2 regions of the Streptomyces sp. NPDC111656 genome follow, and region 1 is predicted to be linked to the other one. Evidence: predicted binding sites of a transcription regulator. Region 1 holds the regulator's gene; the other holds the start of a gene.
What was found. Region 1 encodes HrcA, which represses chaperone genes, less so after heat shock. Its sites were predicted from a motif close to TTNGCACTCNGNNNNNCNGAGTGCNAA; they were not measured.
Positions count from the first base shown of each region.

Region 1 (14,748 bases):
CTGCTGTGCCGGCTGGAGATCACCGACGGCGGTGCGGTGGGCGCGGTGGTCGTCGAGGTCTCCGACCACCATCCCTCGCGGGCGGTACGCGAGGAGTCGGCCGAACGGGCTTACGGCACACCGGAGTACGGGCGGGGGCTGCGGTTGGTCGCCTCCCTGTCGGAGGCGTGGGGGATCACGTATCGGACCGGGGTCAAGACCGTGTGGGCGCGGCTGCCGGTGGATGGGGGGCTGGGGGTCGAGGAGGAGCTGGGGGGTCAGGGTGGGTTGGGTGTTCAGGGTGGACTGGGTGTCGAGGGTGAGTTGGGTGTTGAAGGCGGGCTGAGTGTTGAAGGTGCGTTGGGTGTTGGTGGTGGGTTGGGCGTTGAGCGTGGGCTGAGTGTGGGTGGTGGGTTCGGCGCCGATGGGGGGATGGGTGTCGGGCCGGGAATGACGGACGCCATGGGACTGTCCGCCGGTTCGGGGTTGGCCGACGGAATCGGACTGCCGGGTGGGATCGGACTTCCGGGTGGGACGGGACTGCCGGGTGGGACGGAACTGGCTGGAGAGACGGGACCGGACGGAGAGACGGGACCGGTCGGCGGGACGTTCGCTGCCGGACAGCGGCAAAGGCCGCGCCAGGACGGCGACTGGCTCAACCGCGGCGCTCTCTCCTTCCTCGCCGAGGCCTCCGACCTGCTCGCCGGTCAGCTCGACGAGGACCTCGTCGCCGCGCTCGCCGGGCAGCTCCTCGTGCCGCGGCTCGCCGACTGGTGTGCCGTATGGCTGGAGGACGAGGCCACCGACCGGGCGGGTGGGCTCGGGCTGGCCCTGGGACCCCGGCTCGCCCGCGTCTGGCACGGCAGTGAGAACCGGATCGAGGAGCTGCGGCGGGCCCTGGAGAAGGATCCGCCACGGTTGCCGGACTCGGTGCGGTCCCGGGCGGTGCCGGTGCCCTGGCCGGGGGAGACGTTAGGCACGGGGCAGGGCCAGGGGCAGGGACAAGCACAAGGACGAGGACAAGGTGGCGTGGGTGGCGCGGGCGGGATGAGCGGGGCGGCGCTCGCGTACCGGCTGATCGCCGGCGGCCGACCGCTCGGCACCCTCGTCATCGGCCGGGCCGGACTGACCGCCTTCCCCGACGAGATCACCGGGCTCGTCGAGGACCTCAGCCGGCGGATCGCCCTCGCCATCGGCGCGGCCCGCCAGTACGCGCGCCAGGCCACCATCAGCCGGGTCCTGCAGCGCGGCCTGCTGCCCGGCGCGGTCGCCGAGATCCCCGGGGTACGCAGCGCCCTCGTGTACGAGCCGCTCGACAAGGGCGGACCCAGCGGCGACTTCTACGACCTGTTCCCAGCGGGCGACGGACGCTGGTGCTTCGTCCTCGGCGACGTCCAGGGCAAGGGGCCCGAGGCCGCCGTCGTGATCGGCCTCGCCCGGCCCTGGGTGCGACTGCTGGCCCGCGAGGGCTACCACGTCGCGGACGTCCTCGACCGCCTCAACCAGCTCCTCCTCGACGACGCGACCGAGGCGGCGGACGCGGCGGCCCGTGCGCTGGTGGCGGCGGGCGGTCCGGGTCTCGGCCCCGACGAGGGTCCGCAGACCCGCTTCCTCTCCATGCTGTACGGCGAGCTGGTGCCCTTCGAGGGCGGCGTGCGCTGCACCCTCGCCTCCGCCGGGCACCCGCTGCCGCTGATCCTCGGCCCGGACGGCGACGTACGGGAAGTGGCCGAGCCGCAGACCCTCCTCGGGGTCTTCGAGGACGCGACCTACGTCTCCGAGACCTTCGACCTGTACCCCGGTGACACCGTCCTGTGCGTCACCGACGGGGTGACGGAGCGCCGCAGCGGGCCCCGCCAGTTCGATGACGACGAAGGGCTCGCGGAGGCCCTCGCGGGCTGTACGGGGCTGAGCGCGGAGCTCGTCGCGGAACGGATCCGGCGGCTCGTGCACGAGTTCGGCAGCAAGCCGCCGGAGGACGACCTGGCGTTGTTGGTGCTGCAGGCGGAGTGGACGGAGTAGGGCGGAGTCGGGGGAGCGGGGAGAGTGGGGAGAGTGGGAGGAGCGGGGGAGAGAGAAACCGCAGGTGAGTGGCGGGAAAGGGGTATGTGGCCGGGTACGGGACAATGGAAGGCATGCCTTCCGCACTTCCCGACGGTGAGCCCGTCCCCGACGACGGGGCGCTGCCCGCGCACGCCCTGGCCGGCGCCGCCGAGCGACCTCTCGGCTTCTACCTCCACGTGCCGTACTGCGCGACCCGCTGCGGCTACTGCGACTTCAACACCTACACGGCGACCGAGCTGCGGGGCACCGGAGGCGTGCTCGCCTCCCGCGACAACTACGCGGACACGCTGATCGACGAGGTCCGGCTCGCCCGCAAGGTCCTCGGCGACGACCCGCGACCCGTCCGTACGGTGTTCGTCGGCGGCGGTACTCCCACGCTGCTGGCCGCCGACGACCTCGTACGGATGCTGGGGGCGATCCGGGACGAGTTCGGGCTCGCGGACGACGCGGAGATCACGACCGAGGCGAACCCGGAGTCGGTTGATCCGCGGTATCTGGAGACGCTCAGGGCCGGAGGGTTCAACCGGATCTCGTTCGGCATGCAGAGTGCCCGGCAGCACGTCCTCAAGGTGCTCGACCGTACGCACACCCCCGGTCGGCCCGAGGCATGTGTCGCGGAGGCGCGCGCGGTCGGGTTCGAGCATGTGAACCTCGACCTGATCTACGGCACGCCCGGTGAGTCCGACGACGACTGGCGGGCCTCGCTCGACGCCGCGCTCGGTGCCGGGCCCGACCATGTCTCCGCGTACGCGCTGATCGTCGAGGAGGGGACGCAGCTCGCCCGTCGTATCCGGCGGGGCGAGGTGCCGATGACGGACGACGATGTGCATGCGGACCGGTATCTGATCGCCGACGAGGTGCTGTCCGGGGCGGGGTTCGACTGGTACGAGGTGTCCAACTGGGCCACTTCCGCCGCCGGGCGGTGCCTTCACAACGAGCTGTACTGGCGGGGTGCCGACTGGTGGGGGGCCGGGCCCGGGGCCCACAGCCATGTGGGCGGGGTGCGGTGGTGGAACGTGAAGCATCCCGGGGCGTATGCGGGGGCGTTGGCCGCGGGGCGGTCTCCGGGGGCGGGGCGGGAGCTGCTCTCGGAGGAGGACCGGCGGGTGGAGCGGATTCTGTTGGAGCTGCGGCTTCGGGAGGGGTGTCCGTTGTCGTTGCTGCGGGTGGAGGGGCTTGCGGCGGCGGGGCGTGCGTTGTCGGAGGGGTTGCTCGAATCCGGGCCGTATGGGGAGGGGCGGGCGGTTCTTACGTTGCGGGGGCGGTTGCTGGCGGACGCGGTCGTACGAGACCTGGTGGACTGAGGGGGCTGCGCCCCCACGCCCCGGCTGTGTTCTTGGGCTGCGGGTGGGTGGGGGTCGTTCGCGCAGTTCCCCGCGCCCCTAGGGGATCGGGGCTGCGCCCCGGATCCTTTGTCCGTGCGGGGTTCTTGGGCTGCGGGTGGGTGGGGGTTGTTCGCGCAGTTCCCCGCGCCCCTAAAGACCCCGGGTCGTTCGGCGTTTTGGAGCGAGGTCGGGGGACGCACCCCACCCACCCCGGCCCGCGACCTCCAGCCCGTCCGGTGAACGTGTGTCAGTGCGGGGCTGTGACGAAGTCGATGAGTTCTTCTACTCGGCCCAGGAGTTCTGGCTGCAGGTCCTTGTAGGAGCGGACGTGGGACAGGATGTGCTGCCAGGCGGCGCCGGTGTTGTCGGGCCAACCGAGGGCGCGGCAGACGCCGGTTTTCCAGTCCTGGCCGTGGGGGACCCGGGGCCAGGACGGGATGCCCACGGACGACGGCTTCACGGCTTCCCAGATGTCGATGTAGGGGTGGCCGAGGACCAGGGCGTGGTCGCTCGTGACCGACGCCGCGATACGGGACTCCTTGCTGCCGGGCACCAGGTGGTCGACGAGGACGCCGAGGCGGGCGTCCGGGCCGGGTGAGAAGTCCGCCACGATCGCGGGCAGGTCGTCGACGCCCTCCAGGTACTCGACCACGACGCCCTCGATGCGCAGATCGTCGCCCCAGACCCGTTCGACCAGCTCGGCGTCGTGGCGGCCCTCCACGTAGATCCGGCCGGCACGGGCGACCCGGGCCCGCGCGCCGGGGACGGCCACCGAACCGGAGGCCGTGCGGGCGGGACGGACGGGGGTGGTGGAGGAGGGGCGGGTGAGAGTGACCACCTGGCCCTCCAGGAGGAAGCCGCGCGGTTCCAGGGGGAACACGCGGTGCTTGCCGAAGCGGTCCTCCAGCGTCACCGTGCCCGCCTCGCAGCGGATCACCGCACCGCAGAAACCGGTACCCGGCTCCTCGACCACCAGACCCGGCTCCGCCGGAACCTCCGGCACGGGCTTGGGCTTCTTCCACGGCGGAGTCAGGTCCGGAGAGTACTGGCGCATTCGGATGACGATAGGAGAAGCCCGGCGGCGCTCAACGCGACACGCCGAAATCCGACGCGTCGAAACCCGGCGTGGCGAGACCCGGCCCGCCGATATCCGGCCCGCCGATATCCGACACGCCGAAACGCGCGGCCAGCGCGTCCCGCTGGGACCGTACGAACCCGGCGTCCACCACCGCTCCGTGACCGGGCACGTACAGCGCGTCCTCGCCCCCGAGTTCGAGCAACCTGTCGAGAGCCCCGGGCCAACGCGACGGTACGGCGTCGGGGCCCGCCTGGGGCTCGCCGGACTCCTCGACCAGGTCGCCGCAGAACACCACCGTCGGCTCGCCCGGCACCACGACCACGAGGTCGTGGGCGGTGTGGCCCTCGCCCGTCCGCACCAGCAGGACCTCGACGCCGCCGGCCAGCTCGAGATGTTGGGTGCCGCACACGTAGTTCCGGGGACGCACCAGGGTGTCCGCCGCGTCCTCCGCCGCCCGCGCGTCCAGCCCGCCCCGTACCGCGTCCGTGTACAGCTCCTCGCGCCCGTGCTCGTACACCTCGGCCGAGCCACCCGCGACGAGGACCTCCGCGCCCGCGAACGCCGCCGCGCCCAGGACATGGTCGAAGTGGGGGTGGGTGAGCGCGAGGAAGGTCACACGGCGGCCGGCGAGCGCCTGCGCCTCCCCGCGCAACCGTGCGCCCTCCGCGAGGCTCGACCCCGGGTCGATGATCAGCGCCCCGCCCTCGCTCACGACCAGCCCGACCGTGCAGTCCCAGACCGGAAGCCGCCGCCGCCCCACCCGCGGCGTCAGCTGCTCCCACCCGGCCTCTTCCCAAGTCACCTTCATACGCCGACGCTAGCGGTGAGAGCGTGGACGGTACGACATCGGGGGCAGGGACGGTGTGACATCACGGGACACGTCGGTGTACGTCCGTGCACCTTGCACAAGATCGCGGGGCCGCCCTTGCCGGGGCCGTACCCACCGGCCGTACACTGGGCCGGGGAATGCTGGCACTCGCACACGCTGAGTGCCAAGCGAGGCGCCGAGGGGTCGAGAGCTGGAGGTGTGCGCGATGCTCAGTGAACGCAGGCTCGAAGTGCTGCGCGCCATCGTCCAGGACTATGTCGGCACCGACGAGCCGGTCGCGGTCGGTTCCAAGGCGCTGACCGAGCGGCACCGGCTGGGAGTGTCCCCGGCCACCGTCCGCAACGACATGGCGGCCCTGGAGGACGAGGGGTACATCGCCCAGCCGCACACCAGCGCCGGGCGGATCCCCACCGACAAGGGCTACCGGCTCTTCGTCGACAAGCTCGCCGGCGTCAAGCCGATGACCGCGCCCGAGCGGCGGGCCATTCAGAACTTCCTGGATGGTGCCGTTGATCTCGACGATGTCGTCGGGCGGACGGTGCGGCTGCTCGCGCAGCTGACCCGGCAGGTCGCCGTCGTGCAGTATCCGTCGCTGACGAGATCGACCGTGCGGCATGTGGAGCTGCTGTCCCTCGCCCCCGCCCGTGTGATGCTCGTGCTGATCACGGACACCGGGCGGGTCGAGCAGCGCATGATCGACTGCCCGGCCCCGTTCGGAGAAACGTCTCTCGCGGATCTGCGGGCCCGGCTCAACAGCAGGGTCGCGGGCCGTCGCTTCGCGGACGTCCCGCAGCTCGTGCAGGACCTCCCGGACGCGTTCGAGGCGGAGGACCGAGGTACGGTCGCGACGGTGCTCTCCACTCTTCTGGAGACGCTCGTCGAGGAGACCGAGGAGCGGCTGATGATCGGCGGAACCGCCAATCTGACGCGCTTCGGACATGACTTCCCTCTCACCATCCGGCCGGTGCTCGAAGCGCTGGAGGAGCAGGTCGTGCTTCTCAAGTTGCTTGGTGAGGCCGGGGATTCGAGCATGACCGTGCGAATCGGTCACGAGAACGCGTATGAGGGACTCAACTCCACGTCCGTGGTCTCGGTCGGCTACGGTTCGGGCGACGAGGCAGTAGCGAAACTCGGCGTGGTCGGACCGACCCGCATGGATTACCCCGGCACGATGGGAGCGGTACGAGCGGTGGCACGGTACGTCGGACAGATCCTGGCGGAGTCTTAAGTGGCCACGGACTACTACGCCGTACTCGGCGTGCGCCGCGACGCGTCCCAGGACGAGATCAAGAAGGCCTTCCGGCGGCTCGCACGCGAGCTGCACCCGGACGTCAATCCCGATCCGAAGACGCAGGAGCGGTTCAAGGAGATCAACGCCGCGTACGAGGTGTTGTCGGACCCGCAGAAGAAGCAGGTCTACGACCTCGGCGGCGACCCGCTGTCCCAGTCGGGCGGCGGCGGTGCGGGCGGCTTCGGCGCCGGCGGGTTCGGGAACTTCTCGGACATCATGGACGCCTTCTTCGGTACGGCGTCGCAGCGCGGTCCGCGGTCGCGTACGCGGCGTGGCCAGGACGCCATGATCCGGCTCGAGATCGAGCTGGACGAGGCGGCCTTCGGCACGACGAAGGACATCCAGGTCGACACCGCTGTCGTCTGCGCCACCTGCAACGGTGAGGGCGCGGCGCCGGGTACCTCGGCCCAGACCTGCGACATGTGTCGCGGGCGGGGTGAGGTGTCCCAGGTCACGCGGTCCTTCCTCGGGCAGGTCATGACCTCCCGGCCGTGTCCGCAGTGCCAGGGCTTCGGGACCGTCGTCCCGACTCCCTGCCCCGAGTGCGCCGGTGACGGACGGGTCCGGTCGCGTCGCACGCTGACCGTCAAGATCCCCGCCGGTGTCGACAACGGCACGCGGATCCAGCTCGCGGGCGAGGGCGAGGTCGGGCCCGGTGGCGGTCCCGCCGGTGACCTCTACGTCGAGATCCACGAGCTGCCGCACTCCACGTTCCAGCGGCGCGGGGACGACCTGCACTGCACGGTGACCATTCCGATGACCGCGGCCTCGCTCGGCACCAAGGTGCCGCTGGAGACCCTCGACGGTCTCGAGGAGGTCGACATCCGTCCGGGCACGCAGTCCGGGCAGTCGATTCCGCTGCACGGGCGGGGTGTCACACATCTGCGGGGCGGTGGCCGCGGTGACCTCATCGTGCACGTCGAGGTGACCACGCCCACGAAGCTCGATGCCGAGCAGGAGCGGTTGCTGCGGGAGCTGGCGATACTGCGGGGCGAGGAGCGGCCCACCGGGCAGTTCCAGCCCGGGCAGCAGGGTCTGTTCTCGCGCCTGAAGGACGCGTTCAACGGTCGCTGACGGGTGTTCCCGGGGGCTCCGCCCCCGGGCGCTCGAGCGTCCATCCCGGTGGCCTATGCCAGGCGGAAGGCCCGATTCGGACTTGTTCGGTGGACGTGACAACATGCCGTCATGTCCACCGCACTGACCGATCTCTTCCCTCACCCGATCGTGCAGGCCCCCATGGCGGGCGGCGTCTCCGTCCCGGATCTCGCGGCCGCCGTGTCCGAGGCCGGCGGGCTCGGGTTCCTTGCCGCCGGGTACAAGACCGCCGACGGCATGTACCAGGAGATCAAGCAGTTGCGCGGGCTCACGGGCTGCCCCTTCGGGGTCAATCTGTTCATGCCGCAGCCCGAGTACGCGGACCCCGCCGCGGTCGAGGTCTACGCCCACCAGCTCGCGGGCGAGTCCTCCTGGTACGAGACCGAACTCGGTGAACCGGACAGTGGCCGTGACGACGGCTACGACGCCAAGCTCGCCGTCCTCCACGACAACCCGGTGCCGGTGGTCTCGTTCCACTTCGGCGTCCCGAGCACCGACGTCCTGGACTCCCTGCGCCGCGCCGGCACCCTCACCGTGATCACCGCGACCACGGCCGAGGAGGCCCTCGCCGTCCAGCGGGCCGGCGCCGACGCGGTCATCGTGCAGGGCGTGGAGGCGGGCGGCCACCAGGGCACCCACCGCGACAACCCGGAGACGGACGGCACGGGTGTCGGGCTGCTTTCGCTGATCGCGCAGGTGCGCGAGACCGTGGACATCCCGATCATCGCCGCCGGCGGCATCATGCGCGGCAGCCAGATCGCCGCGGTGCTCGCCGCGGGCGCGAACGCGGCGCAGCTCGGCACCGCGTTCCTCGCCACCCCGGAGTCCGGCGCCAACGCGGTGCACAAGCAGGCGCTGACCAACCCGTTGTTCGTACGGACGGAACTGACGCGCGCGTTCTCCGGCCGGCCGGCGCGCGGCCTGGTGAACCGCTTCCTGCGCGAGCACGGCCCTTACGCGCCCGCCGCGTACCCCGAGGTCCACCACCTCACCTCCCCGCTGCGCAAGGCGGCCGCCAAGGCGGGCGACGCGCAGGGCATGGCGCTGTGGGCGGGGCAGGGGCACCGCATGGCGCGCGAGCTGCCCGCCGGGCAGCTGGTGGAGGTGCTGAGCGCGGAGCTCGAGGAGGCCAGGACAGCGTTGTCGGCCGCCGGGGAAGCGGGGGGTGAGGTCCGATGACGGCACCGGTGTTCGTGGTCGAGCACTTCGAGGCGGGCAGCGGCGGACGGTACGTGCTCGACGGCCCGGAGGGGCGCCACGCCGTCTCCGTGAAGCGGTTGAACCCTGGTGAGGACGTCGTCCTCACGGACGGCGCCGGGCGGTGGGCCGAGTGTGTGGTCGTCGCCACCGAGGGCAAGGACCGGCTGATCGTCCAGATGGACTCGTACGGCGAGGAGCCCGCGGAGGAGCCCCGTATCACCGTCGTCCAGGCGCTTCCCAAGGGCGACCGGGGCGAGGTGGCCGTGGAGACGATGACCGAGACCGGCGTCGACGCGATCGTCCCCTGGGCCGCCTCCCGCTGCATCACCCAGTGGAAGGGCGACCGGGGTCTGAAGGCGCTCGCCAAGTGGCGGGCCACGGCCCGGGAGGCCGGCAAGCAGTCGCGCCGGGTGCGCTTCCCGGAGGTCGCGGACGCGGCGACGACCAAACAGGTTGCCGCACTTCTGGCCAATGCCGACTTCGCGGCGGTGCTGCACGAGGACACAGAGGTCGGCACCGAGCCGTTCGTGACGGCCGCACTCCCCGCCTCGGGCGAGATCGTGCTGGTGGTCGGCCCCGAGGGCGGGATCTCCCCCGAGGAGATCGAGCTGTTCACCGGGGCGGGCGCGAAGACGTGCCACCTGGGGCGTACCGTGCTGCGTACATCGACCGCTGGGACGGTGGCGACCGCGCTGCTGATGGCGCGCACCGGCCGCTGGTCCTGACCTCGCGCGCACGGGGGACGCCTTGGAACTCGCCCAAGTACGGCTGCTCGTCTCGGACTTCCCGGTCTGCTACCACTTCTACGCGGAGGTCCTCGGCCTCAAGCCCCAGTCGGGCGCGACCGAAGGACCGTACGAGAAGTTCAGTCCCACCGTCGGTTCGGCGGGCATCGCGCTCCAGGACCGCGCGATGATGGCCCGGATACTCGGTGAACTGGGCGACTCGGCGAGCGGCCACCGCTCGCTTGTGGTCCTGCGCGTCGACGACCTCGACTCCTACTGCGAGGCCATCACCTCGCGTGGCGCCGTCCTCGTGCACGGGCCGGACTTCATGACGGACCGGATGCGGGTCGCCCATCTCAAGGACCCCGAGGGCAATCTGGTGGAACTTCAGGAGTGGCTCCTCCTGCGGACCTGACAGAGTTTCACGCATACGCGTTCGACGGGGGACCACGAGGGTGTGTAGTGGCCGTATGGGGTCTACCGCGACGCCCGTGACAGTGGCACTCTGCCGTCTATGGGGGCATTGATGCGTATTCGACGAGTGGTGAGGCGACTGGTGACGGGCCGTCGGGGACCGATGGTCGCCGGGCTCGCCGTGGTGAGCGCCTTCGGGGTGGCCGCGTGCGAACCGGTCGGCGGGCTGAGCGCCTCCGCGGTGGCGTACACGACCGACCGGGCCGGGACCGCGGAGCTGCAGCGGCGGCACGTCGACGTGCAGTACCTGAGCTGCACCGGGTCCTACGGCGGCGGGAACAAGGCCTACACCCCGGGGCGCACACCGTCGGCCTCGAGTTCCACGCCCTCCGTGGTGGAGGTGGACTGCCGGGGACAGACCAAGGACCGGCGGGAGATCACCATCACCGGGAAGGTCACCCGCGAGGTCGAGGGCAAGTGCGTCCGCGGGGACCTGACGGCCAAGGTGGGCGGCAAGAAGTGGTTCCACGTGAACGTACTGGGCAACTGCAACGCCCCGAGCACGCCCTCGTACACGCCCCCCACCTACGGCGCGCCCACCTACCACCGTCCGGGCCCCACCACCACCGTCACCGTGACGAAGACCATGTGGTGCAAGGGCGATCCCACCTGCTGGCCCTCCCAGGGCAAGTGATCCAAACCCCTGTCGGGCCGAGCTGTCCCTGCATAGGGTGATCGGGTGACTCAGTCTGCATCGTCCGCGTCGTCGGTATCGCCCGCGTATCTCCGGTTTCCGCATCTGCACGGCGAGCTGGTCGCCTTCACCGCCGAGGACGACGTCTGGGTCGCCCCCCTCGACGGCGGCGGTCGCGCCTGGCGGGTCAGCGCCGACAACATGCCGGTGAACCATCCCCGCATCTCCCCGGACGGTACGACCGTCGCCTGGACGTCGTCCCGCGACGGAGCGCCCGAGGTGCACGCCGCGCCCCTGGAGGGCGGACCGTCCACGCGGCTGACGTACTGGGGGAGTTCGAAGACCCAGGTGCGCGGCTGGACCCCGGACGGCCAGGTGCTCGCGCTCAGCACCCAGGGCCAGGCCAGCCTGCGCCGCAGCTGGGCCCGGGCCGTCCCGCTCGACGGGGGCCCCGCGACCACCCTCCCGTACGGGCCGGTCGGCGATGTGGTCCACGGCGGTCCGGGTGTGCTGCTGCTGTCCGCTCCGATGGGGCGCGAGGCCGCCTGGTGGAAGCGGTACCGGGGCGGCACGGCGGGCAAGTTGTGGATCGACAGGGCCGGCGGCGACGGGGCGGGGTCCGGCGAGTTCGTACGGCTGCACGAGGACCTGGACGGGAACCTCGAATACCCCCTGTGGGTGGGGGAGCGCGTCGCCTTCCTCTCCGACCACGAGGGTGTCGGAGCGCTCTACTCCTCCCTCGCCGACGGCTCCGATCTGCGCCGCCACACGCCGATCGACGGCTTCTACGCCCGGCATGCGGCGACCGACGGCGCCCGGGTCGTGTACGCGTCCGCCGGTGAACTGTGGCTCCTGGACGACCTGGACGGCGCCGAGCCGCGCCGGCTCGACCTGCGGCTCGGCGGGCAGCGCGTCGACCAGCAGCCGCACCTCGTGAGCGCCTCCCGCTGGTTCTCGGCCGCCGCCCCCGACCACACCGGACGCGGCAGCGCGGTCTCCGTGCGCGGCGCCGTCCACTGGGTCACCCACCGCTCGGGGCCGGCCCGCGCGCTCGCCGCCCGGCCCGGTGTGCGCGCCCGGCTGCCCCGCGCCTTCCGGGTGGAGGGCGAGGAGTACGTGGTGTGGGTGACGGACGCGGCGGGCGACGACGCGCTGGAGTTCGCCCCGGCGACCGGCCTCGCGCCCGGAGCGACCCCGCGCCGGCTCGCCGCCGGACAGCTGGGACGGGTCCTCGGGCTCTCCATGGCCCCCGACGGCAGCCGCGCCGCCGTCGCCTCGCACGACGGACGGGTGCTGCTCGTCGAGCGGGAGACCGGAGAGGTGAGGGAGGTCGACCGGAGCGAGGACGGCGAGGTCTCCGGGCTGGTCTTCTCGCCGGACTCCGCCTGGCTCGCCTGGTCGCACCCCGGTCCGCGCCCGCTGCGCCAGCTCAAGCTGGCCAACACCGCCGACCTGTCGGTGACCGAGGCGACCCCGCTCCGCTTCCGCGACTACGCACCCGCGTTCACCCTCGACGGCAAGCACCTCGCCTTCCTCTCGGCCCGCTCCTTCGACCCCGTCTACGACGAACACGTCTTCGACCTCGCGTTCGTCGGGGGCTCCCGGCCGCATCTGATCACCCTGGCCGCCACCACCCCGTCCCCCTTCGGACCGCAGCGCCACGGCCGCCCCTTCGAGGCACCCGACAAGGACGAGACACCCGACAGTGAGGGCGCCCCCACCACCCGGATCGACCTCGACGGACTCGCCGACCGGATCGTCCCGTTCCCCGTCGAGGCGGCCCGCTACTCGACCCTGCGCGCCGCCAAGGACGGGCTGCTGTGGCTGCGCCACCCGGTCGTCGGAGTCCTCGGCGCCTCCCGCGCCACTCCGAACGACCCGGACCCGAAGACCGAACTGGAGCGCTACGACCTCGCCCAGCAGCGCGTCGAGCACCTCGCCGCGGACGCCGACCACTTCGCCGTCAGCGGCGACGGCAAACGCGTCCTGCTGTGGACCGACGGCAAGCTCAAGGTCGTCCCCAGCGACCGCCGCGCCTCGAACGACGACGAGAGCGACACGAACATCACCGTCGACCTCTCCCGGGTCCGCCAGACCGTCGACCCGGCCGCCGAGTGGCGGCAGATGTACGACGAGACCGGCCGCCTCATGCGCGACAACTTCTGGCGGCCCGACCTGGGCGGGGTCGACTGGGACGGCGTACTGGACCGCTACCGGCCGGTGCTCGAACGGGTCGCCACCCACGACGACCTCGTCGACCTGCTGTGGGAAGTGCAGGGCGAGCTCGGCACCTCGCACGCGTACGTGACCCCGCGCGGCGGCTGGGGCGGCGGCGACCGGGCGCAGGGACTGCTCGGGGCGGACATCTCCCGTCACGAGGACGGCAGTTGGCGCATCGACCGGATCCTCCCCTCGGAGACCTCCGACCCGGACGCGCGGGCGCCGCTCGCCGCGCCCGGCGTCGCGGTGCGCGCGGGGGACGCGATCGTCGCGGTCGCCGGGCAGCCGGTGGACCCGGTGGCCGGACCCGGGCCGCTGCTCGTCGGCACCGCGGGCAAGCCGGTCGAGCTGACCGTCTCCCCGTCGGGCGGCGGCGATCCGCGGCACGCCGTCGTCGTCCCGCTCGCCGACGAGGAGCCGCTGCGCTACCACGCCTGGGTCGCGGACCGGCGCGCCTACGTCCACGAGAAGTCCGGCGGACGGCTCGGCTATCTCCATGTGCCCGACATGCAGGCGCCCGGCTGGGCCCAGATCCACCGCGACCTGCGGGTCGAGGTGGCCAGGGAAGGGCTGGTCGTGGACGTCCGGGAGAACCGCGGCGGCCACACCTCCCAGTTGGTCGTGGAGAAGCTCGCGCGGCGGATCGTGGGCTGGGACCTGCCGCGCGGGATGCGGCCGTACAGCTATCCGGAGGACGCGCCGCGCGGACCGGTCGTCGCCGTCGCCAACGAGTTCTCCGGCTCGGACGGCGACATCGTCAACGCGGCGATCAAGGCGCTGGGCATCGGGCCGGTCGTCGGGACACGGACGTGGGGCGGGGTCGTCGGCATCGACAGCCGGTACCGGCTCGTCGACGGCACCCTCGTCACCCAGCCCAAGTACGCGTTCTGGCTGGACGGTTACGGGTGGGGCGTGGAGAACCACGGTGTCGACCCGGACGTCGAGGTCGTCCAGACGCCGCAGGACTACGCGGCCGGGCGCGACGCGCAGCTCGACGAGGCGATCCGGATCGCGCTGGCCGCGCTCGCGGAGAACCCCGCCAAGGCGGCGCCGACGCTCCCGGAGCTCTGATCCGGGCATCCACCCCCACCTACCGAGGCCGATACGATGCACGACGTAATGATCAGACGGCGTGAGGAGGCACACGCATGACGGGAGCACCGCAGGACGACTGTCTGTTCTGCAAGATCGTCGAGGGGCACGTTCCCGCGAACGTCGTCCGGGAGACCGACACGACCGTCGCCTTCCGCGACATAAACCCCCAGGCGCCCACGCACATCCTGGTCATCCCCAAGGTGCACCACCCGGACGCGGCCTCCCTCGCCGCCGCCGACCCCGCCATCGCCGCGGACCTGCTGCGCGAGGCCGGCGAGGTGGCGTCCGAGGAGAAGCTGGAGAGCTACCGCATCGTGTTCAACACGGGCAGCGGCGCGGGCCAGACCGTCTTCCACGCGCACGCCCACCTCCTGGGCGGTCGTGGCATGCAGTGGCCGCCGGGGTAACCGACCTTGTCCGTACGTGAACTGGTGGTCCTCGGCACCGCCAGCCAGGTCCCCACCCGGCACCGCAACCACAACGGCTATCTGCTGCGCTGGGACGGGGAGGGCCTGCTCTTCGACCCCGGTGAGGGCACCCAGCGGCAGATGCTGCGAGCCGGGGTCGCCGCGCACGACCTGCACCGGATCTGCGTCACCCACTTCCACGGCGACCACTCCCTCGGTCTCGCCGGGGTGATCCAGCGCATCAACCTCGACCGTGTCCCGCACGAGGTGACCGCGCACTACCCACGCTCCGGGCAGCGCTTCTTCGACCGGCTGCGGTACGCGACGGCCTA
Region 1 covers NZ_JBVKCA010000004.1:154,593-169,340, forward strand. The annotation lists gene ACZ7M3_RS14075 (SpoIIE family protein phosphatase) at 1-2,001, shown strand, start outside; gene hemW (radical SAM family heme chaperone HemW) at 2,115-3,347, shown strand; gene ACZ7M3_RS14085 (DUF3097 domain-containing protein) at 3,616-4,422, opposite strand; gene ACZ7M3_RS14090 (MBL fold metallo-hydrolase) at 4,454-5,254, opposite strand; gene hrcA (heat-inducible transcriptional repressor HrcA) at 5,481-6,503, shown strand; gene dnaJ (molecular chaperone DnaJ) at 6,504-7,640, shown strand; gene ACZ7M3_RS14105 (nitronate monooxygenase) at 7,752-8,840, shown strand; gene ACZ7M3_RS14110 (16S rRNA (uracil(1498)-N(3))-methyltransferase) at 8,837-9,586, shown strand; gene ACZ7M3_RS14115 (VOC family protein) at 9,609-10,001, shown strand; gene ACZ7M3_RS14120 (hypothetical protein) at 10,113-10,694, shown strand; gene ACZ7M3_RS14125 (S41 family peptidase) at 10,740-13,985, shown strand; gene ACZ7M3_RS14130 (histidine triad nucleotide-binding protein) at 14,063-14,416, shown strand; gene ACZ7M3_RS14135 (ribonuclease Z) at 14,423-14,748, shown strand, end outside.

Region 2 (14,748 bases), on a different contig from region 1:
CCGTCTGCCCGAGCGCTTGTTCCTTCAACCGCCTCCGCACTCTCAACGATGGTCACTCGAAAGAGTTACGGGGCAGTCGGTCGCCTTCGGCACTCTACGTGAGGGCGCGGACACGAGGCAGACATGCGCAACGGACCCTCAACGTTTCATCACAACCTATGCCCCATTCAGCCTGTTTTCTTCCCCTTTGCTGGTGTCTGCGGCTAGATTCGCAATGAGTCATATTTTCATCTCCTTAGATCGTAGATGTACGGTCGGTGGGCACAGAGCGGCCCAGAACGGCAACAAGGGGACAAAGCAATGGCAGATTTCTCCCGCCTTCCCGGTCCGAACGCGGACCTCTGGGACTGGCAGCTCCTCGCGGCCTGCCGCGGGGTCGACAGCTCGCTCTTCTTCCACCCGGAGGGCGAGCGTGGTGCGGCACGGAGCGCTCGCGAGAACTCGGCCAAAGAGGTCTGCATGCGTTGCCCGGTTCGCGCCCAGTGCGCTGCGCACGCCCTGGCGGTGCGCGAACCGTACGGCGTATGGGGCGGCCTGACCGAGGACGAGCGCGAGGAACTCATGGGGCGGGCGCGCAACCGGCTGGTGGCGGCGTCGACCACCGGGAGCGGCGATCCCGCTTCGAACAACTGAAGGAACGTTTCTGCTTTTCCGTCCACCGTCGGGCACGCGCACGCGTGCCCATGCTTTTTGGCGGCATCAGCGGCTTTTGGGGCGGCGACAGCCGCTTTTGGGCGGCGTCAGCGGCTCGCGGCCCGCGCCAGTTGGTCGAGCGTCGCCGCCACCGCCGGCACCTGTGCCAGGTCCGGCAGGGTGAGTGCGACGATCTCGCGCCGCACCGGCGGCTCCACCGTCACGGTGCGTGCGCCCTTGGGGCGTACGGACTCGATCGCGAGCTCCGGCAGGACCGCGACCCCGAGGCCCGCGCCGACCAGCCCGACCACGGCCGGGTAGTCGTCGGTGGCGAAGTCGATGCGGGGCACGAAGCCCGCGGCGCGGCAGACCTCCACCAGCTGGCCGCGGCAGCGCGGGCAGCCCGCGATCCAGGGCTCCTCGGCGAGTTCGGCGATCGCGACCGACCCGGCCCGCGCGAGCCGGTGCCTCTCGGGTACCAGCCCGACGAGCCGGTCCCGCAGCAGGGGCCGTACGACCAGGTCGTCCCACTCCTCGGCACCCGCGGCTCCCTCGTAGCGGAACGCGAGGGCGATGTCGCAGTCCCCGGCCCGGAGCTTCTCGACGGACTCCGGCGGCTCGGCCTCCTCCAGGGAGACCCGGGTGCCGGGATGCGCGGCGCGCAGCGCGGCGAGGGCCGTGGGGACGAGCGTGGAACTGCCGCTGGGGAAGGAGACGAGCCGGACCCGGCCCGCGCGCAGGCCCGCGATCGCGGCGACTTCCTCCTCGGCCGCGGTCAGGCCCGCGATGATGCCCGCCGCGTGCCGGACCAGCGCCTCGCCCGCCTGGGTGAGGCGCATCTCGCGGCCGGTACGGACGAGCAGCGGGGTGCCGACGGACGATTCGAGCGCCTTCATCTGCTGGCTGACGGCGGGCTGGGTGCAGCCCAGTTCACGTCCCGCCGCCGAGAAGGAGCCGCTGGCGGCGACGGCGCGCAGGACACGGAGATGACGGGCCTCGATCACCTTGCGAGCATAAGTGAACCTTGGGCACGGCGGCGAATATCGCGTCGCCGCTTTGGCCCTCATCGCCTAGTTTGCTGTCATGAAGCTTCTGTCCTTGAACATCGGCCGCCCGCGGGCCGTCCCGTACACGGACCACCCCGAGGGCGTGACCGGCATCGACAAGCGACCGGTGGACGGGCCGGTGCGGGTGACGGCACCCGGGCCCAAGGGGGTCGGCGCGAGCGGCCTCGCCGGGGACACGGTGTGCGACCTGCGCCATCACGGCGGGAACGACCAGGCGGTGTACGCGGTCGCCCGCGAGGACCTCGACGACTGGGGGCGCGAGCTCGGCCGGCCGCTGGTGAGCGGCGCGTTCGGCGAGAACCTGACGACCCAGGGGCTCGACGTGTCCGGCGCGCGGATCGGCGAGCGCTGGCGCGTCGGCTCCGAGGTGGTCCTCGAAGTCACCTGCGGGCGCATCCCCTGCCGTACGTTCCAGGGGCACGTCGGTGAGCAGCGCTGGGTGAAGCGGTTCACCCAGAAGGGCGCGCCCGGTGCCTATCTGCGGGTGATCGAGCCGGGCGAGATCCGGGCGGGCGACCCGATCGAGGTCGTGCACCGGCCCGACCACGAGGTGACGGTCGCCCTCGCCTTCCGCGCCGAGACGACCGAACGGGCTTTGCTGCCAGGGGTGTTGACCGCGGGCGACGCACTGCACCCGGAGCTGCTGAAGATGGCGGAGAAGTACGTGGCGCGGCACGCCGGCTAGCCGCTCGAAGCGGGGGCGCGGGGCGGGGCGCGGGATGGGGGCGTCCGGGGTGTGCGGGGAACTCGTGGAGCAAGGTGGGCGTTGGGTGGCGGGCGCGCGGCGGGCCTGGTCAGGTCACTAGCCTTGGGCCATGACAACGGCTCTGATTACGGGATCGACCGCGGGCATCGGCGCCGCCTTCGCGCGGCGGCTGGCGGCTGACGGGCACAACCTCGTGCTGGTGGCGCGCGACACCAAGCGGCTGGGCGAGCAGGCGACCGAACTGCACGACCGGCACGGCATCGAGGCGGAGGTGCTGACCGCCGACCTGGCGACGGACGAGGGCATCGAGGCGGTGGCCGCCCGCCTCTCCGACCGCAAGAACCCGGTCGACCTGCTGATCAACAACGCGGGCTTCGGCAACAAGGGCCACTATCTCGAGGTGTCGATGGCCGACGAGCTGACGATGCTCAAGGTGCACTGTGAGGCGGTGCTGCGGTTGACGTCGGCGGCGGCCGAGGCCATGCGTGAGCGCGGCCGGGGCGGAGTCGTCAACGTCGCGTCGGTGGCCGCGTTCGTGCCGCGGGGTACGTACGGGGCGTCCAAGGCGTGGGTCGTGCAGTTCACGCAGGGCGCGGCGCGGGATCTGGCGGGCAGCGGCGTACGGCTGATGGCGCTGGCCCCCGGCTTCGTCCGCACCGAGTTCCACCAGCGGGCCGGGATGGGCACGGACAACATCCCGAACTGGATGTGGCTGGATGCGGACAAGCTGGTCGCGGCGGCGCTCGCGGACCTGGCCCGCGGCAAGTCGCTGTCCGTCCCCGACCCCCGCTACAAGGCGCTGATGGGCCTGGTGAAGGTGGCGCCGCGCGGACTGCTGGGTGGGATCACGTCGAAGACGGGCCGGAAGTACGGCCCCCAGTAAGGGCCGCCGCTCAGTGGGTGGTGTCGTCCCTCCGGTGGGAAACTGAGGGTGTTCAACCGGACCCAGGGGGCCGGAGGCGACGCCATGACATTCGTACAGCTCATCGATTGCAGGACCAGCCGGTTCGACGAGATGAACCAGCTGATGGACACATGGGTCGAGAAGACCAGGGGCAAGCGGACCGCGACGCACAGTGTGATCGGCAAGGACCGCTCCGACGCGACCCACTTCATAGAGATCGTGGAGTTCCCCTCGTTCGAGGAGGCGATGCGGAACTCGAACCTCCCCGAGACCGACAGGATCTTCCAGGAGATGGTGGCGCTCTGCGACGGGCTGCCGACGTTCACCGACCTGGACGTGGTGCGGGACGAGCAGTTGTTCGCGGCCAACATCCGCAGGTTCTTCGAGACGTTGGCCGGCCCGGGTGAACTGCCGCCGCTCAACGGTCTGATGGTGGAGAGCTACCACGACCACGATCCCGCCAACGAGCAGGACACCATCGGCCTCGACGCGATGCGGCGCGAGATCGAGATGTGGCGCGGCGGTTTCGACTTCACGTTCACCGTCGAGGACCAGCTCACCCAGGGCGACCGGGTCTGCACCCGGTGGGCCTGGAACGGCACCCACAAGGGCGACTTCATGGGGATCCCGGCGACCGGGAAGCAGGTCACCATGACCGGCACGACCGTCTTCCGCTGCCGGGAGGACGGGAAGATCGCCGAGGGCTGGTGGCAGTACGACCGGCTGGGGCTGTTGGCTCAGCTGGGGGCGCTGGACTCGCTGGAGCAGTAGTGCGGTGGTCGGTGGCGCGGTGGTCGGTCGTCGGTGGTGCCGCGTACGGGAGAAGCCCCCGTTCCGTGCGGAACGGGGGCTTCTTCGGGAGTACGAGACTCAGTGGGAGTGCCCGTGGCCGTGGCCGTGACCGGCGTCGGCCTCCTCCTCGGCCGGCTTCTCGACGACCAGGGTCTCGGTCGTGAGGAGCAGGGAGGCGATGGAGGCGGCGTTCTCCAGGGCGGAGCGGGTGACCTTGACCGGGTCGATGACACCGGACTTGACCAGGTCGCCGTACTCGCCGGTGGCCGCGTTGAAGCCCTGGCCCTTGTCGAGCTCGGCGACCTTGGAGGTGATGACGTAACCCTCCAGGCCGGCGTTCTCGGCGATCCAGCGCAGCGGCTCGACGGCGGCCTTGCGGACGACCGCGACACCCGTGGCCTCGTCGCCGGTCTTGTCGAGGTTGCCCTCGAGGATCTTCACGGCGTGGACGAGCGCGGAGCCACCACCGGAGACGATGCCCTCCTCGACCGCGGCGCGGGTCGCGGAGATGGCGTCCTCCAGACGGTGCTTCTTCTCCTTGAGCTCGACCTCGGTGGCGGCGCCGACCTTGATCACGCACACGCCGCCGGCCAGCTTCGCGAGGCGCTCCTGGAGCTTCTCGCGGTCCCAGTCGGAGTCGGTGTTCTCGATCTCGGCCTTGATCTGGTTGACCCGGCCGACGACCTCCTCGGAGTTGCCGCCACCGTCGACGATGGTGGTGTCGTCCTTGGTGACGGTGACACGGCGGGCGCTGCCCAGCACGTCCAGACCGACCTGGTCGAGCTTGAGGCCGACCTCCTCGGCGATGACCTGACCACCGGTGAGGGTGGCGATGTCGCCGAGCATGGCCTTGCGGCGGTCACCGAAGCCGGGGGCCTTCACGGCGACGGCGTTGAACGTGCCGCGGATCTTGTTCACGACCAGGGTCGACAGGGCCTCGCCCTCGACGTCCTCGGCGATGATCAGCAGCGGCCGGGAGGCGTTGGACTGGATGACCTTCTCCAGCAGCGGCAGCAGGTCCTGGATGGAGCTGATCTTGCCCTGGTGGATGAGGATGTACGGGTCGTCGAGGACGGCCTCCATACGCTCCTGGTCGGACACCATGTACGGCGACAGGTAGCCCTTGTCGAAGGCCATGCCCTCGGTGAAGTCGAGCTCCAGGCCGAAGGTGTTGGACTCCTCGACGGTGATGACACCGTCCTTGCCGACCTTGTCCATCGCCTCGGCGATGAGCTCGCCGACCTGCGGGTCCTGGGCGGACAGCGCGGCGACGGCCGCGATGTCGGACTTCTCCTCGATCGGGCGCGCGGTGGCGAGGAGCTCGTCCGAGACCGCCTTGACGGCCGCGTCGATGCCCTTCTTCAGCAGCGCCGGGGAGGCACCCGCGGCGACGTTCTTCAGGCCCTCGCGGACGAGCGCCTGGGCCAGCACGGTGGCGGTGGTCGTACCGTCACCCGCGATGTCGTTGGTCTTGGTCGCCACCTCCTTCACCAGCTGGGCGCCGAGGTTCTCGTACGGGTCGTCGAGCTCGACCTCGCGGGCGATGGTGACACCGTCGTTGGTGATGGTGGGTGCGCCGAACTTCTTGTCGATGACGACGTTGCGGCCCTTGGGGCCGATCGTCACCTTGACCGTGTCGGCAAGCTTGTTGACGCCGCGCTCGAGGGCGCGACGGGCGTCCTCGTCGAACTTCAGGATCTTCGCCATGGGAGCGATTCAGCCCTCTCGGAAAACTGGGGTGAACGAACCGCGCCCCCGACGCCCGGCTGGTTATGGTCGCGGGGGCCAGGGGCGCAGTTCACTGCAAAACTGGGTGGAACGGTGAAGCTCGGTGAACTACTTCTCGATGATCGCGAGCACGTCGCGAGCCGAGAGGACGAGGTACTCCTCGCCGTTGTACTTCACCTCGGTGCCGCCGTACTTGCTGTACAGCACGATGTCGCCGGTGCTGACGTCGAGCGGCAGGCGCTCGCCGTTCTCGAAGCGGCCCGGGCCCACGGCGAGGACGACGCCCTCCTGGGGCTTCTCCTTCGCGGTGTCCGGGATGACCAGGCCGGAAGCCGTGGTCTGCTCGGCGTCCAGCGGCTGGACCACAACACGGTCCTCGAGCGGCTTGATGGCAACCTTGGAGCTGGTGGTCGTCACGATCCGACCTCCCCCTTCGGAGATCTCACGGGGTTAACTGTCTGAGGTGGCGACCAGGTGGATCCGTCGTCGCGGGTGCCGGACCTGCCCGTCGCTATTGGCACTCTCCAGGGGGGAGTGCCAGGGCCGAGACTATGACCGCGATTAGCACTCGGTCAAGCGGAGTGCCAAAGCCTCCGGCGTGGCGTGGGGTTTTGGGCACCCGGCGTGCGTGTCGGCGTACCCCTGGCCGCATGGTCAGAGGTAGTTCTCCAGGCGCGCCGGTGTGAAGCCCTCCGCCTGGATGCGTCGCAGGAGCCTGACCGTCGCCTCCGTGAGGTTGGGCTCCTCGAAGCCGGAGAGGATGTCACCCGGTCGCAGGCGGTGGGCGTCGGGCTCCCGGCCGAGGACCACGGCCGCGACCCCGCAGTCGGCGGCGGCGTGCAGCGTGGTGGTGTCGTAGGTGCCGTAGGGGGGACGGAAGAGCCGGGGGCGGACGCCGAAGCGGGCCTTGAGCTTCTCCTGCTGGCCGCAGATCTCGGCCCGCTGGCCCGCGTACGGCAGTCCACGCAGCGAGGCGTGGTGAAGGGTGTGGTTCTGCACGCTCGCGCCGACCGTCCGCAGCTGGGCGAAGTGCCCGTACCCCGGCCCGACGACACTGTCCGTGAGGAACATGCTGACCGGCAGCCGCAGTTCACGGACCATGTCGACGAACCGCGGATCGCGCTCGGCACCGTCGTCGTACGTCAGGAAGACCACCTTGTCGCGGGTGGGTACGCGGTCCACGACGGGGGCGAGCCCGGGCGCCGCGCCGTGGAGGGCGGGCCGGGCGGGCCGGCGCGGTGCGGCGGCGAGCGGGGTGGGCAGCCCCCAGTGCCGGTACGTCGCCGGGGTCGGCCCGTTCGGCCTGGACCTGCGTACCTCCGCGGCCTTCTTGCCCAGCCGTTCGATCGGGTCGACGGACTGGGCACAGCCGGTGCAGCCGGTCAGGAGGGCCGCGGTGAGCGCCCCCGCGACCAGCGCCCGCGTTCTCACAGGTAGTCCTCCAGCCGTGCCACCGCGTACCCCTTGTCGGTGACCAGCTTCAGGAAGCGGCGGATCATGTCGGGCATGGTGCCGTCCCAGTCCTCCCTGCCGCGGAAGTGGGTGAGGACGATGTCGCCGGGGTGCAGGTCGTGGTCCCAGTCGCGGTACTCCCAGTGGTCGACGAAGACCTCCTCGTCCCAGATGGGCGCGTACTTGATGCCACAGGACTTGGCGGCACGCAGGGTGTCCCGGTTGTAGTTGCCGTAGGGCGGCCTGAAGACCTTGGGGCGCTTGCCGAACTGCTTCTCCATGATGTCCTGCATGCCGCAGATCTCGTGCTGCTGCTCCTCGTACGACAGCCCCGGCAGATAGGGGTGGGTGAGGGTGTGGTTGTTGAGGGTGACACCCCGGTCGCGCATCTTCCGGAAGTACCCGTAGTCGTCCTTGACCAGGTAGTTGCTCAGGAAGGCGGTGTACGGGATCTTCAGGTCGCTCATCATCCTGAGGAACGCCGGGTCCTTCTCGGAGCCGTCGTCGATGGTGAGGAAGACGACCTTGTCCTTGGTGGGGACGGTCGTGAAGACCGGCGGCAGGCCGAGCTCTTCCTGATCGGTGACCTCGAAGCCGTCGCGGGGTCCGATGACCGGCTTCCTCGCGGGGGCCGGCGGCGCGGCCAACGGGACCTTCGTGAGCCCCCAGTGCTTGGCCGCGACGGCCCGGGCGGCCTGCTGCGCGCGGAGCCTGGCGGCGTAGGAGTCGAGGGCGCGGGCCGGGGGCGCGTGCAGCGCCTCGGGTCCCCCGGCCACGCGGGCGCCGTTGGTGTCGTCGTCGGCGCAACCGGACGCGAGGGCGGCGACGGCGAGGACGGCCACCCCGCTCCACACGCGCGCCCTCTTTGCGTTGTTTTTGTACTTTTGTCGTACTGATCGCATGGTGTCGGATCCTCGCAGGCCACCACCCGTCCACAGCTCCGACACCGCGACCCGGGGCGCACCGTCCACCGACTGGCCCACACCCACCCGCACTGACCGACAATGGGCCCGTGAACGACGTCTCCTTCGCCTCTCTCCTCACCCCCGAGGGCCACGCCCTGCTCGACGAGGTGCGCGGCACCGAACCGGCCCAGGAGCTGGCCGTCGCCACCCGGCTGCGCCGCGACCACCCGGCCGAACTGGTCTCGGCCGCGCTCGGGCAGGCGCGGCTGCGGCAGCGGGCGGCGGCGAAGTTCGGTGCCGAGGACGCGGAGCGGATGTACTTCACCCCGAACGGGGTCGAGCAGTCGACGCGCACCACGGTCGCCACCCATCGCGCGCGGCGGCTGCGGTCCCTGGGTGTGCGCTCGGTCGCCGACCTGTGCTCCGGCATCGGCGGCGACGCGATCGCGCTGGCCCGTGCCGGGATCCGCGTCCTCGCCGTCGACCGCGACCCGCTGACGGTGGCGGTGGCGCGCGCGAACGCCGAGGCGCTCGGGCTCGCCGACCTGATCGAGGTGCGCGAGGCCGATGTCACCGAGGTCGACACGCAGGCGTACGACGCGGTCTTCGTGGACCCGGCGCGGCGCGGCGGACGCGGCCGTATTTTCGATCCGGAGGCGTACTCGCCCCCGCTCTCCTGGGCGATCGCGACGGCTCTGAAGGCCCCGCTCGCCGCCCTGAAGATCGCCCCGGGCATCCCCCACGAGGCGGTCCCCGCCGAGGCCGAGGCCGAGTGGATCTCGGACGCCGGTGACGTGAAGGAGGCGGTGCTGTGGTTCGGCACCGAGCCGGGGCTGGTGCGGGCCACCCTGCTGCCCGGCCCGCGCGAGCTGCGCGGCCGCGGCCTGCCCGACCCCGCGGTGCGAGCGGTCGGGCGCTACCTGTACGAGCCCGACGGCGCCGTCATCCGCGCCCATCTGGTCGCCGAGGTCGCCGAGGAGGTCGACGGCGGCCTGGTCGACGAGACGATCGCGTACATCACGGCGGACGAACTGCGCCCGACGCCGTACGCCGCCGCCTACGAGATCACCGACCGACTTCCCTTCAACGTGAAGAAGTTGAAGGCGCTGCTGCGGGAGCGGGGGGTCGGGGTACTGACGGTGAAGAAGCGGGGGTCGGCGGTCGAGCCGGAGGAACTCCGCAAGAAGGCCCTGCCCAAGTCGCACGGCCCCCACTCGGCCACCGTCTTCCTGACCAGGGTCGCGGGGGCACCGACGATGCTGCTCGGCCACCCGGCCCAGCGGCACGCCTCCTAGCGGCAGTCCCGCGCCCTCGTCTCCAGCAGCTCGCGTTCCCGTTCGTTGCGGGCCAGGCCCGCGGCTCGTTCGAACTCCGCGCGGGCCTCCGTCGTACGGCCGAGGCGGGCCAGCAGGTCGCCTCGGACGCTGGGCAGCAGGTGGTAGTCGCGCAGAGCCGGTTCGCCGGCCAGCCGGTCGACGATCTCCAGCGCCGGGGCGGGGCCCTCGGCCATGGAGACGGCGACGGCGCGGTTCAACTCGACCACGGGAGACGGGGAACGGGCCGCCAGCAGCCCGTACAGGGTGGCGATCCGTCCCCAGTCCGTGTCCTCGTACGCGTACGCCTGGGCGTGACAGGCGGCGATGGCGGCCTGGAGGGCGTACGGGCCAGGGGGTCCGGTGGTGACGGCGCTCGCCCGGCCGAGGGCGGCGAAGCCGCGGCGGATCAGCAGACGGTTCCAGCGGCGCCGGCTCTGGTCCTTGAGGAGGACGGGCTCGCCCGAGGGGCCGGTGCGGGCGGCGGCGCGGGACTCCTGGAGTTCCAACAGGGACACCAGCCCGTGCACTTCGGGCTCCTTGGGCATCAACTCGGCCAGCACGCGGGCCAGTCGCAGCGCGTCCTCGCACAGCGCGGGGCGCAGCAGGTCGTCGCCCGCCGTGGCCGCGTATCCCTCGTTGAAGACCAGGTAGATGACCTCGAGCACGGACCCGAGGCGGGCCTCGCGGTCCGGGCCGTAGGGGACCTCGAAGGGGACGCCCTTCGTCGCCAGGGTGCGCTTGGCGCGCACGATGCGCTGGGCGACGGTCGCCTCCGGGGCGAGGAAGGCGCGGGCGATCTCGGGGGTGGTCAGACCGCCGACCAGGCGCAGGGTGAGGGCGATACGGGCCTCGGCGGAGAGGACGGGGTGGCAGGCGGTGAAGACGAGCCGCAGCAGGTCGTCGTCGATGTCGTCCGGGTCGGAGGGTTCGTCGAGGTGGTGCGGGGCGGTCACCGAGAGGTCCCGCCCCACCTCCGCCAGCTTGCGCGCGTACTGCTCCCGGCGGCGTACGAGATCGATCGCACGACGCTTGGCCGTGGTCGTCAGCCAGGCGCCCGGGTTGTCCGGGACGCCGTCCCGGGGCCACTGCTCCAGCGCCGCGACCAGGGCGTCCTGCGCGAGCTCCTCGGCGATGCCGACGTCGCGGACGATGCGGGAGACGCCCGCGATGACGCGGGGCGACTCGATCCGGAAGATCGTCTCGACGGCGTCGACCGCTTCGGCGGCACCTCGGGTGGCCCCGGACGCGACGGACTGCGTGACGGGCGTGACGGCGGGCTGCTGCTCTTCCACAACCCACCATCAGACACCCGCGACGGCCACAGGCCAAGGAACCGCTAGCGCCTGTCCGGCGGATCAGGTCGCAGGAAACGGGCGGTGCCTCATCGACGCCGGTGAGCGGGGTTTGGTGCGTGCAGCTGCAAGGCGGAGGAGGGAGTCATGGCGGAGCCATGGCGACCGACGACAACGCCGCTGGGGGCACCCCCTGCTCGAAGAGCTTGGGGGAGTGCGCACCAAACCCCGCGTCTGCGGCATGATCCGCCGGACAGGTCCTAGCCCTCGGCGATCTCCCGCACCTCGCAGGTCACCGTCCAGTGCTCCTCGTGCACCTTCAGGAAGCGCTTGGTCCACTCCAGGGCCTCGGCCATGTCCTTGCACTGCATGAGCGCGTAGCCGCCGACGACCTCCTTGGACTCGGTGAAGGGCCCGTCGGTGACGGACAGCTGCCCGCCCGACCAGTGCACCCGCTTGCCCTGGGCGGACGGCGTCAGCCCGGCGGTGTCGAGCATGACCCCCGCCTTGGTGATCTCCTCGATCAGCTCGCCCATCCGCTGCATCAGCTCCGGGCTCGGGCCCTCGGCGGGCGCCGTGCTCTCGTCGATCTGGACCAGCGACAGGTAACGCGGCATGGTGACTCCTCGTGTCCGTGGTGCCTCGGAGGCGGGGCTTCTCCCTGCCTCTCACCCGTGCGTCGAACGGGAGACACCGGTTTCGACACCGCCCCCGGATTTCTTTGGATTTTTTCTCGCGGCGGGGTGCGGCGGCTACGGCTCAGTCGGCGAAGTCCTTGAGCTTCTGCGTCTCCAGCGTGAACCCGACCGGATCCGGCAGCTCGATCACCGCTCCGAACGCCCGGGTGGTGAGGGAGCGGTAGACGCCGCCCTCGGGATCGCCGTGCACGGTCACGCTGTCCGTGTCCCGGTCGACGAGGAGGTAGACGGGGATGCCGGCGGCCGCGTATCCGTCGGGCTTCTCGATCCGGTCACGCCGGTCGGCGTCCCGGTCGTGCGAGGTGACCTCGACGACCATCAGGACGCCCGCGGGCTCGGCCCACTCGCCCATACCGGTGAAATACTCCTCGGGCGCCAAGACCCCGTCCGGCTTGGCTCGCCCCTTGCGGTAGGCCTCGACCTTCAGCCCTTGTTCCGGATAGAGGAACAGCTCAGGCCGGTGCTGCATGCACCGCTTGAGAAGCCAGGCGACGATCTCGCCGTGGTTGCCGTCCGGCATGGGCTTGACCCCGATCTTTCCGTTCAGGAATTCCAGCCGCGCCGACTCGGGCGCGTGACGGGCGAGCTCCTCGAATTCCTCGACGAGCATCTGGGGCCGGTCGGCAGTGCTGGGGGTCATGGCGTCGCCTCCTCCCCTCCATCCTGCCCCGGTCACGGGCGGACCGTGCTGCAAGGTCGTCACGTGCCTGCTCCTTTCTTCGTTCTGGTCCCCGTACGGGTCCCCGCGCGCAGTGCGGCGCGCAACTGTCCGACATGGGCGCGCACCTCATCGGCCGCGAGGGCGGGCCGCCCGCCCCAGCACCCCCCGCACAACCCGCCCCGCAGCTCGTCACCGTCACCGCCCGGCTCCCCGCACGCCGTGCACACCACCTCGTACCGGGGCGCCGGTGACTGTGGCCGCGGCTCGGGCGGCGGGGGCAGTTTGGCGAGGAGCCGGGCGCGTACGAAGGCGTACGCGTGCGCCACACGCTCCGGAAGCCCCGCCGTCAGCGCCTGGACGAGCTGTGCCTCACCCGCGCCCCGCGCGAACCACTCGGCGGCCTCCTCCTCCAGCGCCGCGCACTCCCCCGCCGACAGCGTGAGCCGGGCGTCGATGCGGCCGAGCCGGGCCAGCGCGCCGTACGCCGTCGAGCGCGCCGCCTGCGCCACGGGCCGGTCGGTCACCGGCGTCCGCCCGGCAAGGAAGGCGTTCCACCAGGCGTCGTCGTGCGCGGTGCGCGAGAAGAAGGTGTTCCAGACCCAGCGGGGGCAGCCGTCGACGGTGACGGGACGGCGCACTCGGCGCAGATGGCCCGCCGCCGAGAGGTTGTTGAGGGCGGTGGCCAGGGCGCACTGGCCGTACGGGAGGTGCTTGGCGAGGGTCTTGATGGAGAGGTCCGACTCGTCGGCGAGCCGGTCGATGTACGTCGCGATCGATGCCTCGCGGGCGGGCAGATGCGCGAAGTCGCGACCCGTACGGGGGGTTTGATCGGGCGCCGACCGTTTTCCGTAGCCCGGATTGGCCAGGGGATGGGCGGACGGGCGCGGGGCAGCACTAGGCTGGGCGGTAGCCATGGATCGACCTGTCTTTCGATCAAGTTGGTCAGACCCCCGCGTGGTGCTCCAACACCCACGGGGGTCGATGCTTTCCCGGCGCACGCTACACGTCCGCCACGCTCCGCCGCGACCCGATCACGAAAAGTCATCACCCCTGGCCGGGGCGGCACTTGGGCCGCCGGACAGGGAGGGTGGGTGGGTCAAGCCTCCCGCCCAATCCATACAAAAGCGTCTCGAATCCCGAGCCCCGAAGCTCAAGTCCCGGCGAACGGGGCGCAGAACGGGGCGCAGACGTGCTCGCCACAGCGCGGGGCTGACCCGGGGTCCGGGTGGGCAGGTTCCCGTATGCCCTTCGACCACAACGACCACTACCACCGGCTGCTGCTGCGGAAGTTGCCGAAGCACGGGCGTATCGCCCTCGACGTCGGCTGTGGCACCGGGGGGTTCGCGCGACGGATGGCGGCGCGGGGCTATGAGGTCGACGCCGTCGATCCGTCCGCCGAGGTGATCGCCGCGGCGCGGCGGATCGGGGGCGGCCCCCGGTTCCGGCGGACGGACGTGGCCTCCGCCGGGCTGCCGAAGGGGCACTACGACGTCATCACCTGTCTGGCGAGCCTGCATCACATGCCGTTCGGCACGGTGGCCAGGTTCCGGGAGGCGCTCGCGCCCGGCGGGGTGCTGCTGGTGCTGGGCTGCTACGCGGGCATCACCTGGTGGGACCTCGCCGCCGTGCCCGCCAACGCCGTGGCGCGGGCGGGGGTGGCGATGGGCGAGCGGCTGCGCGGAAGCGAAGCCGTGCCCCTGCGGGCGCCGGTGCGCGAGCCACGGATGTCGCTGGCGGACGTCCGGAGCGAGGCGGCCCGGCTGCTGCCCGGCTCTCGCGTCCGTCAACTCCTCTACTGGCGTTATCTGTTGACGTACCGGGTCGGCGGGGTCGACCGGGTCACTTGAGCGAGGCCCACAGGTCGCTCGCCTCCGGCTCGTCGGCCACCACCCGGTTGGGGTTCGACGGGGCCGTCACCACCGGCATGGTGATCGTCTTGACCTTGTCGGAGGAGAGGGACTTCAGGCTCTGGCCGAGCTTCATCAGTTCGCCCAGCGAGTCGAGCCCCGTGTCCGTCGTCAGACTGCCGGTGACGGCGTCGGCGACCTTGTAGAGCTTGGCGGGGTCGGTCAGCAGGGACGTCGACGCCATCTGTTCCAGCAGCGCCTTCACCAGCTTCTGCTGGAGGCCTATGCGGCCGAGGTCGCTGCCGTCGCCTATGCCGTGCCGGGTGCGGGCAAGGGCCAGGGCCTGGGTGCCGCCCAGGTGGTGCGTGCCCGCCTTCAGGTGCAGATGGCTCTTGTCGTCGTCGATGTCCTGGTCCGTCGTGACCGTGACGCCGCCGAGCGCGTCCACCAGCTTCGCGAAGCCGGAGAAGTCGATCTCGATGTAGTGGTCCATGCGGACGTCGGTGAGGGACTCGACGGTCTTCACCGCGCAGACCGGACCGCCCACCGAGTACGCGCTGTTGAACATCGCGTCGTACGCCACCGAGGTCGCCCCGCCGGACGAGGTCGGGCACGACGGGCGGGTCACCAGGGTGTCCCGGGGGATGCTCACCACCGTCGCCTCGGTGCGGCCCGCGTCGATGTGGACGACCATCGCCGTGTCGGAACGGGCGCCCGAGCTGTCACCGCCCCCGAGCGTGGCGTTCG
Region 2 covers NZ_JBVKCA010000002.1:693,692-708,439, forward strand. The annotation lists gene ACZ7M3_RS08640 (WhiB family transcriptional regulator) at 301-633, shown strand; gene ACZ7M3_RS08645 (LysR family transcriptional regulator) at 741-1,637, opposite strand; gene ACZ7M3_RS08650 (MOSC domain-containing protein) at 1,717-2,385, shown strand; gene ACZ7M3_RS08655 (SDR family NAD(P)-dependent oxidoreductase) at 2,516-3,289, shown strand; gene ACZ7M3_RS08660 (ester cyclase) at 3,374-4,081, shown strand; gene groL (chaperonin GroEL) at 4,181-5,809, opposite strand; gene groES (co-chaperone GroES) at 5,939-6,247, opposite strand; gene ACZ7M3_RS08675 (polysaccharide deacetylase family protein) at 6,485-7,261, opposite strand; gene ACZ7M3_RS08680 (polysaccharide deacetylase family protein) at 7,258-8,184, opposite strand; gene ACZ7M3_RS08685 (class I SAM-dependent methyltransferase) at 8,295-9,482, shown strand; gene ACZ7M3_RS08690 (RNA polymerase sigma factor) at 9,479-10,795, opposite strand; gene ACZ7M3_RS08695 (YciI family protein) at 11,056-11,412, opposite strand; gene ACZ7M3_RS08700 (Uma2 family endonuclease) at 11,555-12,133, opposite strand; gene ACZ7M3_RS08705 (hypothetical protein) at 12,193-13,068, opposite strand; gene ACZ7M3_RS08710 (class I SAM-dependent methyltransferase) at 13,396-14,001, shown strand; gene ACZ7M3_RS08715 (LCP family protein) at 13,994-14,748, opposite strand, start outside.
Region 2: groES (co-chaperone GroES) is a predicted target of HrcA. The motif match lies at 6,392-6,418, and genes of this name have one in related genera.